2 regions of the Monashia sp. NPDC004114 genome follow, and region 1 is predicted to be linked to the other one. Evidence: predicted binding sites of a transcription regulator. Region 1 holds the regulator's gene; the other holds the start of a gene.
The links. The regulator HrcA, encoded in region 1, represses chaperone genes, less so after heat shock. The targets are predictions, from matches to a motif close to TTNGCACTCGNNNNNNNCGAGTGCNAA.

Region 1 (5,286 bases):
GGGATCTGTACGGCGACGACCCGAGCGTCTCCGACCACTACGGCCGGATCGTCAACGACCGCCACTTCGGACGGGTCACGGCCCTCGTCGACACCGACAAGGTGGTCAGCGGCGGACGGTCGGACGCAACGAGCCGTTACCTCGAGCCCACCATCGTCGACCAGGTCTCGGGCGACGACCCCGTGATGCAGGAGGAGATCTTCGGCCCGGTGCTCCCGCTCGTCGAGGTCGCCGACGTCGACGCCGCCATCGCGTTCATCACGGCGCGGGACAAGCCGCTGGCGCTCTATGTCTTCACCGACGACGCGCAGACTCGGCACCGCTTCGTGCGCGACACATCGTCGGGTGCGCTGAACTTCAACGTGCCACTGGCGCACCTGGCCGTGCCTGGGCTGCCCTTCGGCGGAGTGGGTCCAAGTGGCATGGGGACCTACCATGGCGAGCGCTCGGTCGAGCTGTTTTCGCACACCAAAGCGGTGCTGTCGCTACCCACGAAGCCGGACCTGCTCGGCGTCGTCCAGCCGCCGTTCACCTCGGTCAAGGAGCGCGTCATCGACCTCGTGGTCTTCCCGGGCCGCCGCACGCGCTAGCCACCCCGTGGCTCAGGCCCCGGGCTCGGTGACGAAGTCGATGAGCTCCTCGACGCTCGCGAGCAGCGCGGGCTCGAGGTCCGCGTACGTGCGGACTGTCCCGAGGATGCGCTTCCACGCCAACGCGATGTCGGTCTGAGTGTCGTGCGGCCAGCCGAGCGCGTCGCAGATGCCGTGCTTCCACGAGGTGCCGCGCGGGATCACCGGCCACTGCTGCCAGCCGAGCCGCTCGGGCCGCACCGACTGCCACACGTCCACGAACGGGTGTCCGAGGATCTTCACGTGCGGGGCGATCCCAGGCAGCGCGCGCGCCTGCTCGACGAGTCGTGCCTCCTTGGTACCGGGCACGAGGTGGTCGACGAGCACGCCGAGACGTCGTCCGGGACCGGGCTGGAACTCGGCGACGATGCCGGCGAGGTCATCGACGCCGTCCATCAGCTCGACGACGACGCCTTCGACCCGAAGGTCGTCGCCCCACACCTTCTCCACGAGCTCGGCGTCGTGGCGGCCTTCGACGTAGATCCGCGAGCCGCTTGCGACGCGCGCGCGAGCCCCGTGGACGGCGACGGAGCCGCTCGCCGTGCGCGCGTCGGCGCGCCGCGCTTCGGCCAGGGCCGCCGATGCTGCCGCGACGGGTTTGGTCAGGGTGACGGGCCGTCCGTCGACGAGGAATCCCGGCCCGAGCGGGAACGCCTTGGTGCGGCCACCGCGGTCCTCGAGGTGGACCACGTGCATCCCGCCCGCCTTCTCGACCCGCACGACGGCGCCGACCCAGCCGGTCTCGACCTCCTCGACGACCAGGTCAGGCTCGGCCGGCAGGTCGACCGAGCGCCCGCGCCGGGGCGCCCGCCAGTCGCCGCCCAAGACGTCCGATCCGTAGCGATCCATGGAAGACACAAGCCCACACGGTATGCCGCGCGGACGCCGTGACCATTGACCGCCACGCGGTGGGCCCCTCCCCCTCGCTGCCCTCCGTTTGGGGGCCGGGGCGCGCAGATGGATGGTGTTTCCCGGACCTGGCCCTCCGTTTGGGGGCCGCGGCGCGCAGATGGGTGGTGTTCCCCGGACCTGGCCCTCCGTTTGGGGGCCGCGGCGCGCAGATGGGTGGTGTTCCCCGGACCTGGCCCTCCGTTTGGGGGCCGCGGCGAGGGTTTCGGGTAGGGCAGTGTCGTCGTCTGCGGCATACGGTGGGATGAAATCGGAGAACTGGACGCGGCGACGTAGACTTGGCACTCGGGTCGCGAGAGTGCCAGGCCGAGGCGAGGAGGTGTCGCGATGAGCGAGGAGCGCAAGCTGATGGTGCTGCGCGCCATCGTCCAGGACTATGTCCAGACATCCGAGCCGGTCGGCAGCAAGGCGCTCGTCGAGCGCCATCACCTCGGGGTCAGTGCCGCGACGGTTCGCAACGACATGGCACAGCTCGAGGAAGAGGGCCTGATCCACGCCCCACACACCTCTGCCGGTCGCGTGCCGACCGATGCCGGGTACCGCGTCTTCGTCGACCGGCTCAGCCAGATCAAGCCGCTCGGTGCCGGGGAGCGCCGTGCGATCTCGCACTTCCTCGAAGGCGCCGTCGACCTCGACGACGTCGTCGACCGGACGGTGCGGCTGCTGGCCAGCCTGACCCGACAGGTCGCCGTCGTGCAGTACCCATCGCTGACGCGCTCGACGGTGCGCCACATCGAGTTCGTCCCGATCGGCGCGAGCCACCTGATGATCGTCCTCATCGTCAACACCGGGCGCGTGGAGCAGCGCGTCGTCGACACCGGGCGCTCGGTCGTCGACACCGACGGTGAGGCCCTCATCGCCTGGCTGCGGAGCAAGGTCAACGACGTCGCAGCCGGGGTGCCGTTCGCGGTCGCCACGACCCAGCTGCGCCGGCTGGTCGAGGAAGCCGACGAGGCCGACCGCCCGGCGCTGGGTGCGGTGGTCTCCGCACTCGGCGACGCCCTCGCCGAGGAGCGGGAGGAGCGGGTCGTGCTCGCCGGTCAGGCCAACCTCGCCCGCGCGGCCACGGCCGACTTCTCGCGGACGATCGGGCCCATCCTCGAGGCCCTCGAGGAGCACGTCACGCTGCTGCGCCTGCTCGGCCAGCTCGGCGACGACCCGGAGCTGGTCTCCGTGCGAATCGGCTCAGAGAACCCTGTCACCGGGCTCCAGACCACCTCGCTCGTGTCGATGGGGTACGGCTCCGGCAGCGAGCGCATTGCAAGCCTCGGTGTCCTCGGCCCGACCCGCATGGACTACCCCACGACGATGGCAACGGTGCGCGCCGTCGCGCGCTACGTGTCCGAGGTCCTCGACGACAACCGCTCGACCTGACCGTGCCGACAGCGCAGCCCATCCGCCACCGCTACCCAGCATCAGCCCCAACAGCCCGAAACCAGCCTTGACCTCCGATCCTGACCGACACCGACGCGAGCCGCGCCTGCACGGCCCGAACGCCACGCACTGAAGGAACACCCGCTTGAACGACTACTACGCCGTCCTCGGTGTCTCCCGCGACGCAAGTCAGGAGGAGATCAAGAAGGCCTACCGCCGGCTTGCCCGCAAGCTCCATCCGGACGTCAACCCCGGCCCGGAGGCTGAGGAGGAGTTCAAGCGGGTCTCGCAGGCCTACGAGGTGCTGTCGGACCCGCAGAAGCGTCGCTCCTTCGACCTCGGTGCCGACCCGTTCGCGACCGCTGGCGGCGGCTTCGGCGCCGGCGCGGGCTTCTCCTTCAGCGACGTCATGGACGCCTTCTTCGGAGCCGGCGCAGCCGCCGGCAGCCGTGGTCCGCGGTCGCGGGTCCAGCGCGGTCAGGACGCACTCGTGCGGCTCGACATCGACCTCGCCAAGGCGGTCTTCGGCTCCGAGGAGGAGCTGACCCTCGACACCGCGATCGGCTGCGTCCGCTGCGGCGGCGACGGCGCCGAGCCCGGCACGGGCCGGCAGACGTGTGGCATCTGCCACGGCGCGGGCGAGGTGCAGCAGGTCCAGCGCAGCTTCCTCGGCCAGGTGATGACCTCGCGCCCCTGTGTCAACTGCCAGGGCTACGGCACCGTCCTCACCGACCCGTGCCACGACTGCTCCGGCGACGGCCGGGTCCGCACCCGGCGCACGCTCAAGCTCAAGGTGCCGGCCGGCGTCGACACCGGCACCCGCATCCAGCTCACCGGCGAGGGTGAGGCCGGGCCCGGCAACGGCCCCAAGGCCGACCTGTACGTCGAGATCCGCGTGCTCAACCACGACACGTTCACCCGGCGCGCGGACGACCTGCACTGCAGCGTCGAGCTGCCGATGGCGGCGGCTGCGCTCGGCACGACCGTGAAGCTCTCCACCTTCGACGGCATGCAGGACCTCGAGATCCGCCCGGGCACCCAGAGCGGCGATGTCCTGACCCTTCGCGGGCTCGGCGTCACGCACCTGCGCCACGGCGGCCGCGGTGACCTGCTCGTGCACGCCACGGTGCAGACCCCGACGCGGCTGACCGAGGAGCAGCAGGAGCTGCTGCGTCAGTTCGCGGCGCTTCGGGGCGAGGAGCGTCCGGAGGGCCGATTGACGCCCGCGAACAAAGGCCTCTTCGGCAAGCTGCGCGACGCGTTCAAGGACAAGTGAGCGCTCGGTGAGCACCCCGTGACCCATCAGCTGTTTCTGGCCGGGCGCGAGGTCGTCGCGGAGGCGGCCGTGGGCTCGACCCTGGTGCTCGATGGTGATGAAGGCAGGCATGCTGCCGCGGTCGTGCGGATCAAGCCGGGGGAGCGGTTCTTCGTCGCGGACGGCGCTGGGCGTCGGGCCCTCGTCGAAGCGGCATACGTCGACCGCGCGAGCGTCCGGGGAGTGGTGGTCTCGCTGAGTGAGGAGCCCGAGCCCGCCCCCAGGCTCGTGCTCGTGCAGGCGCTCGCCAAGGGCGACCGGGACGAGCAGGCGGTCGAGGCCGCCACAGAGCTCGGCGTCGACGAGGTGGTGCCTTGGCAGGCGGAGCGTTCCGTGGTCGTGTGGCGCGGCGAGCGGGCGGCGAAGTCGCTCGCCAAGTGGGAGGCCGTGGTGACCCGGGCGACCAAGCAGTCCCGCCGCGCCCGTATGCCGCTGACGGCGCCCGCGGTCAACCTCACGTCGCTCGTCGGTCGGGTGGGCGCCGCGGCCCTGACCCTGGTGCTGCACGAGGACGCGAGCGAGGCCCTTGCTGACGTGCGGCTTCCGGACGGTGGCGATGTGCTGGTCGTCGTCGGTCCGGAAGGCGGCATCACCGACCGTGAGATCGAGGCGCTGACCGAGGCCGGGGCCCACCTGGTGCGCCTCGGTCGCACCATCCTGCGCGCGTCGTCGGCCGGTCCCGCCGCTCTGGCCGTGCTCAGCGCCCAGTCCCGCTGGCGCTGACTTCCGCAACACACCGAGCAGTCGCAAACCATGACAGTAATAACCGTCGAACCTTGCGACTGCCCGGTGTGTTGCCGGGGAGGGGGCCGCGCGGAGCCCGCGTGGTGCAGGCGCGGGGTCAGCGGACGGTGAAGGGGATTCGCTGCTCGGCGGTGACGGACCCGTCCTTGGCGCTCGACTCGTAGACGCGGATCACGTAGCTGCCGGGATCGAGCGCGGTGTTGGTGCTGAACGAGTACTTGCCTCGCGCCGGCGCGCCGGCGTCAGCCGTGGTGAAGCCCGACTCGACCTCGGTGCCCGACTTGAGCAGCTGCCACTGGACGTTGGCCTCGAAGG
Region 2 (5,286 bases), on a different contig from region 1:
GAGGTGCCGTGGATGCGCACCCGCGAGGTCATGGTCCACGCCGTCGACCTCGACGGCGGCGTGGAGTTCGACGACCTGCCAGCGGAGTTCCTCGTCGAGCTGCTCTATGACGCGACCGCCAAGCGCACCGCCACCGGCACGGGACCGGCCCTCGTGCTGATCACCACCGACGGCGCCGGCCCAGGCGACGCCTGGTCGGTGCCGGGCAGCGGCGCCGTGACCCGGGTGCGCGGACCCTCGCCCAGCTCGCGGCCTACACGACCGGCCGTCGTCACCGGCACCTCGTGGCTGACACCGGAGCAATCCCGACCCTGCCCGGCTGGCTCTGACGACCGTACGTCGTCACCGCCACCGCCTGCGACCAGGCAGGCAACACGACACGACGGACAGCAACCGTCATCGTCACCGACCTCGCTGATGCGAGGGGCACCCGAAGGTTCTGCGTGGCGCCGTCCACGCGGCGGAACGTCAGAGTGATGGGATCACGAGGACAAGGACGGCATTGACGACCGAGACCGCGCAGGCACACAGCGAGGTCAGGAGCAGGAGGCGCCCTCCTGGTCCGTTAGCCAAACGGCTGTCCTTGCGAAGGCTGTAGAGGGCCAGCCGCGCCCGCCGGTGTGCCCCCCAGAACACCATCCCGGCGCCCGCTGCGATGATGGTCACGAAGACCCCCATAGCAGCCCACGACTCCGTCACGAGGAACACACGCGTTGTCAGCAGTGCGCCGCCGGCGAGGGGACCGCTGCGTGGGACACGCGTCGCGCGCCACCGCCTTGGGCGCGCCGACCGGGCCCGACGTGTGGTTCAGACCGCGCTCATTGGCTGACGCGGGGGGACTGGCACCGCGGGTCTGATCCAGAATGCCACGATGGCTGGGGTCACTCTCGAAAAGGTGAACGGCCTTGCCCAGCCGGGCAAGCATCGTTGGGTGTCGAGTGGCCCTTCAGCGGTGGCTTCCGGGTGCGCGGGCGGATCAGGCGGTTGGGTGCCAGCGGACTGGGCCGGCCACGATGGGCGGCTGGCTGGGTGCGCGCCGGTGGTCCGGCCGTGGCCTGGCGTCTGATGTCTCGGGTCGTGATGCCGTGGCCTGCCGGTCGTAGTGGGCTCTGCGTGCGGGGTCGTGCAGCACCTCGTAGGCGGCCAGAACCTGTTGCAGGGTCGTGTCGGACAGGGCGGGGTCTGAGGCGTCGACCGATGCCCGGGTGTCGGGGTGGTGTCGCCGGAGCAGCGCCCGGTAGGCGTGGCTGATCTGGGCTGGGGTGGCGGTCGGTGGGACTCCCAGGACGGTGTAGAGGTCGGGCCGGGGGGTGGTCATGGTCGGAGAGGAGTTGGTGTGGGTGTGGGCTGGCGTTGTGGCCCCGGCCCGGTGGGGCCGGGGCCACTATGCGAGGAGAGTCTCGTCCGGCCTGCAGAGTTGGCGCCGTTCGGGCGCGCGTCGCGCAATTTTGCGTCAGACGCTGCGGGTTGGGATGTGCCGGCCGGGTGAGCGATCACCTCGTGTGTGGTGGTTCAAGGCTGGCGATCACCTGCCTTTCTCCTCATTGTTCTGTCTCATGGGGTCGGTCCGTATCGGCTCCGTTTGGTGGAAGCGGGGGTGAGCGCTGCCTGGCCCAGCGACGGATCTGCGGGTCCGGTGCCGGCCAGCGGTGGTCTGGGCCAGTGTCGACCGCGCGGCGGACTCCCCCGCCACCTGAGGGCCCGCCGGCCGCGCCGCGTCCGGGCAGGCGGGTGGGCGGCTCGGGCCACTCGGCGGCGATGATCGCCTCGAACTCGGCCGCGACCAGGTCGGGGTCGTTGCAGATCAGGTCGAGGAACTGCTCATCGACCGTCGCGGCTGACGTCTCAGTGGTGTCGCTGGTGTCGCCGGTGGCCGGTGCGGCGAGGGGTGCGGTGGGCATGACCGGTCCCTTCCGGGTCAGGCGGTGTCAGGCGTTGATGGCCTTGCGGTCTTCGTCCTTGCTGGTGATGGCGATCTTGCGTGGCTTGGCCTGTTCGGCGACCGGGATCTGCAGGCTGAGCACGCCGGCCTCGTAACTGGCGCTGATGTGCTCGGTGTCGAGGTTGTCGCCCAGGATCAGCTGCCGGCTGAAGATGCCGCGCGGTCGTTCGGCGGCGAGCAGTTCGGCATCGCTGGCCCGCGATGGGCGTTCGGCCTTGACGGTGACCACGTTGCGTTCGACATCCAGGTCGACCGAGTCCGGGCTCACCCCCGGCAGGTCGAACTCGACATGGAACGTGTCGCCGTCGCGCCAGGCGTCCATCGGCATGACCGATGGTCGGGCCAGGGTGCCGTTGCTGCCGAACACCTGCTGGGTGAGCCGGTCCAGCTCGCGGAACGGGTCGGTGCGCATCAGCATCGTGTCCACCTCCATCACTCCTGTTCTGTTGGATGCTCCTTGGTGGGGCCACAGCCCCCGGTTTGGGATCTGTGGCGTGCGCTATAGATTTCATATAGCACTCGTGGGATGCTGATGCAAGAGGCGATTTCACGGAAGTTCGGAAGGACGCGTTCGAGTGGACAGGCTGGACAGGCTGGATGGACCGGACCCGGCCCGAGGTGTGTATGGCATCTCGGTGGCCGCCGAGCTCGCGGGCACCGGGGTGCAGAACCTGCGCGCCTACGAGGCGCGCGGGCTACTGACCCCGGAACGCACCGCCGGCGGCACCCGCCGCTACAGCGCCGAGGACATCGACCGGCTCCGCCGCATCGGCCAGCTCCTCGGGGCCGGGCTCAACCTCGCCGGGATCGCCATGGTCATCGACCTGCAGGACCAGAACGCCCGGCTTCGATCGGACCACAAGCCACACACCGCGAAGGAGGACCAGCGATGACCGCCAACCGCGTGCACCCCACCGACAACCCGAGGCCGCCCACCGACGACTCGCAGCTCCTCTATGCCAGCGAACCAGTCCCCGAAGCAGACCGGCTCGAGCAGCTCACCCCCGTCGACCCGGCAGCCCACCAGGGACTTGCTTCCGCTCCCGGCGGACCAACCTCGACCGTGCGCGCGAGCGCGGACGAGCCGCGTGGACCCGCGGATGAAGCCGACTGGCTGGAACAACAGCTCACAGTTCCCGCCGCTGACCCCGACGACGAAAACTACCCACCGGACCTGAGCAGTCGCAGTAGCCGATAGATCCCTAACCTCAAGCCGAAACACCCACTCGCGCGCCAGCAGCCGTCGGTGAGTTAAAGGGAGGACTTCGTGTTCCCTGGGATCCGGAGGAGACTGGGGCGCACCACATGGGCGACCGCGCGTGTTTACCGGCGGCCCTCGGCTTCCAGGAACTCGTGGACTTGGCGGATCGCGACCGAGCCCTCACCGACGGCGGAGGCGACGCGCTTCACCGAGCCACTTCGTACGTCGCCCACGGCGAACACGCCCTGGCGGCGGGTCTCGAACGAGCCGTCGGAGCAATCTGCGGCAGGCCCGGTGAGTATGAAGCCCTTGGCGTCCAGCGGGATCTTTCCCAGGAGCCAGCTGGTTCGGGGGGCTGCACCGATCATCACGAACAACGCTGTCGTCGCAACGCGGTGCTCCTCATCCGACTGGAGATTGTGCAGCAGCACCTCTTCGAGAGCTTCATCCCCGATGAGCTCGCACACCTCGCTGTTGCGCCAGATCCTGATGCGTGGCGCATGCTCCACACGATCGGCCAGATAGCGGGACATGTCCCTCTCCAGGTCGTCGTGTCGGATAACCAGGTTGACCACGGGCGATTGCCGGGCCAGGAAGCAGGCCGCTTGGCCGGCGGAGTTTCCACCGCCCACGACGGTGACGGGGTCCTGTCGGCACAGCCGGGCCTCGAACTCCGTGGCGGCGTAGTAGACGCTGCTGCCCTCGAGGCGGTCTATACCGGGGATGTCGAGACGTCGGTATTGCACCCCGTGGCGACGAGCACAGCGTGTGCGATCAGGGCGTCACCCTCCGCCAACCCCACCACGTGATAGCCGTCGGCCTGCGTGAGGGAGGTCGCCTCGCCGGGGATGTTGAAGACGGCGCCGAACTTTCGGGCCTGCACCACGGCGCGGTCGGCCAGCTCCGCGCCGGTGATACCGGCCGGGAACCCCAGGTAGTTCTCTATCTGGGACGACGTAGCCGCCTGCCCGCCGGTGGCGAGCGCGTCCAGTACGACCGTCGAGAGCCCCTCGGAGGCGGCGTAGACCGCCGCGGCCAGGCCGCCCGGGCCTGCGCCGACCACGACGAGGTCGTATGCCGCCCGCTTCGGCGCCGCTCGTAGCCCGATGAGGTCGGCCAGCTCAGTGGTGCTGGGGTTTCGCAGGACCGTCTGCCCTTTCCAGATCACGACGGGTGTCTGGTCGGGTGAGATGTCGAACGCCCGCAAAGTGGCCTCTGCCTCGGGATCCTCCTCCACGTCCTCCCAGCGGCACGGGATGCGATTGCGGCTCGCGAAGTCCCTCAGCCGGCGGGTGTCGGATGAGTAGCGGGAACCGATGATCCGAAGGCCGACGCCGAGGTCGGCGTGAAGGGCGCGTCGGAGGATGAAGGCCCGCAGTATCAGATCTCCGAGCGCCTGATCCTGGGTGACCGCCTCCTTGAGGCGGTCGTAGGCCACTTCGAGGACCTCCACGTCGGTGTGGGCGATGGCGGTGACGTAGACAGCTTGGCCCGTCAGCATGGACAGATCGCCCACGAACCGACCCCGGCCGTGGACGGCGATCACTCGCATCTCTCCCTCGGTGCTGTCCTCCTGGACAACCTGGACCCTGCCGTCGAGCACGACGAACAGGCCGCAGTCGCGGTCCCCCTCGCGGAACAGCGTGGTGCCCTTGGTCAACGCTTTCCGCTCGCCGTACCGCGAGAGCAGCATGATCTGCTCGTCGGTCAGGCGGGTAGGCGCCCGTCGTGTCGGGAGTCTCGGGCAGGTCCGCGAGCTCGGGGTCAGACGAACTGCTCGTCGGCATAGCACCACCTCCAGTTTCTCCCCCGGCTCGATCGAACGCACGATGACGTGGCCGGTCGTGGCGGCGTGAGCGCGCGCGTGTCGCATCGGTGACGAGTCGCAGCAGCCGACCTGGCCACAAGTCAGGCACTGGCGCAGGTGCACCCACGGAGTGCCAAGCTGCACGCACTCGGCGCATAAACGCCGGGCGGGTGGCGGCACGGGCCGGATGATTCCGAGGTGCGGGTCGGCGCTGACGCGGGTGGGGTTGGCAGTCATGACGCCAATCTGGCCACCACGGCAACGGTCGTTCTGGGTGTGTTCTTCCTGTACGCCGCGCTCTTCCTGCTCGCACTCCTGACCTCACCGGTTCTGGTG

Region 2: a site for HrcA is predicted at 2,455-2,481, ahead of ACWEOW_RS02365 (Hsp20/alpha crystallin family protein). Genes of this name have one in related genera too.

What each region holds. Positions count from the first base shown of each region.
Region 1 is NZ_JBSGGK010000002.1:441,275-446,560, reverse strand. Features, by position in the region: gene ACWEOW_RS04825 (aldehyde dehydrogenase family protein) at 1-590, shown strand, start outside; gene ACWEOW_RS04820 (DUF3097 domain-containing protein) at 603-1,478, opposite strand; gene hrcA (heat-inducible transcriptional repressor HrcA) at 1,866-2,912, shown strand; gene dnaJ (molecular chaperone DnaJ) at 3,058-4,188, shown strand; gene ACWEOW_RS04805 (16S rRNA (uracil(1498)-N(3))-methyltransferase) at 4,207-4,950, shown strand; gene ACWEOW_RS04800 (Gmad2 immunoglobulin-like domain-containing protein) at 5,069-5,286, opposite strand, start outside.
Region 2 is NZ_JBSGGK010000001.1:535,694-540,979, forward strand. Features, by position in the region: gene ACWEOW_RS02345 (maleylpyruvate isomerase family mycothiol-dependent enzyme) at 1-477, shown strand, start outside; gene ACWEOW_RS02350 (hypothetical protein) at 469-666, opposite strand; gene ACWEOW_RS02355 (J domain-containing protein) at 977-1,318, opposite strand; gene ACWEOW_RS02360 (hypothetical protein) at 1,542-1,901, opposite strand; gene ACWEOW_RS02365 (Hsp20/alpha crystallin family protein) at 1,929-2,360, opposite strand; gene ACWEOW_RS02370 (MerR family transcriptional regulator) at 2,518-2,835, shown strand; partial or broken gene ACWEOW_RS02375 (FAD-dependent oxidoreductase) at 3,266-5,187, opposite strand; gene ACWEOW_RS02380 (hypothetical protein) at 5,149-5,286, shown strand, end outside.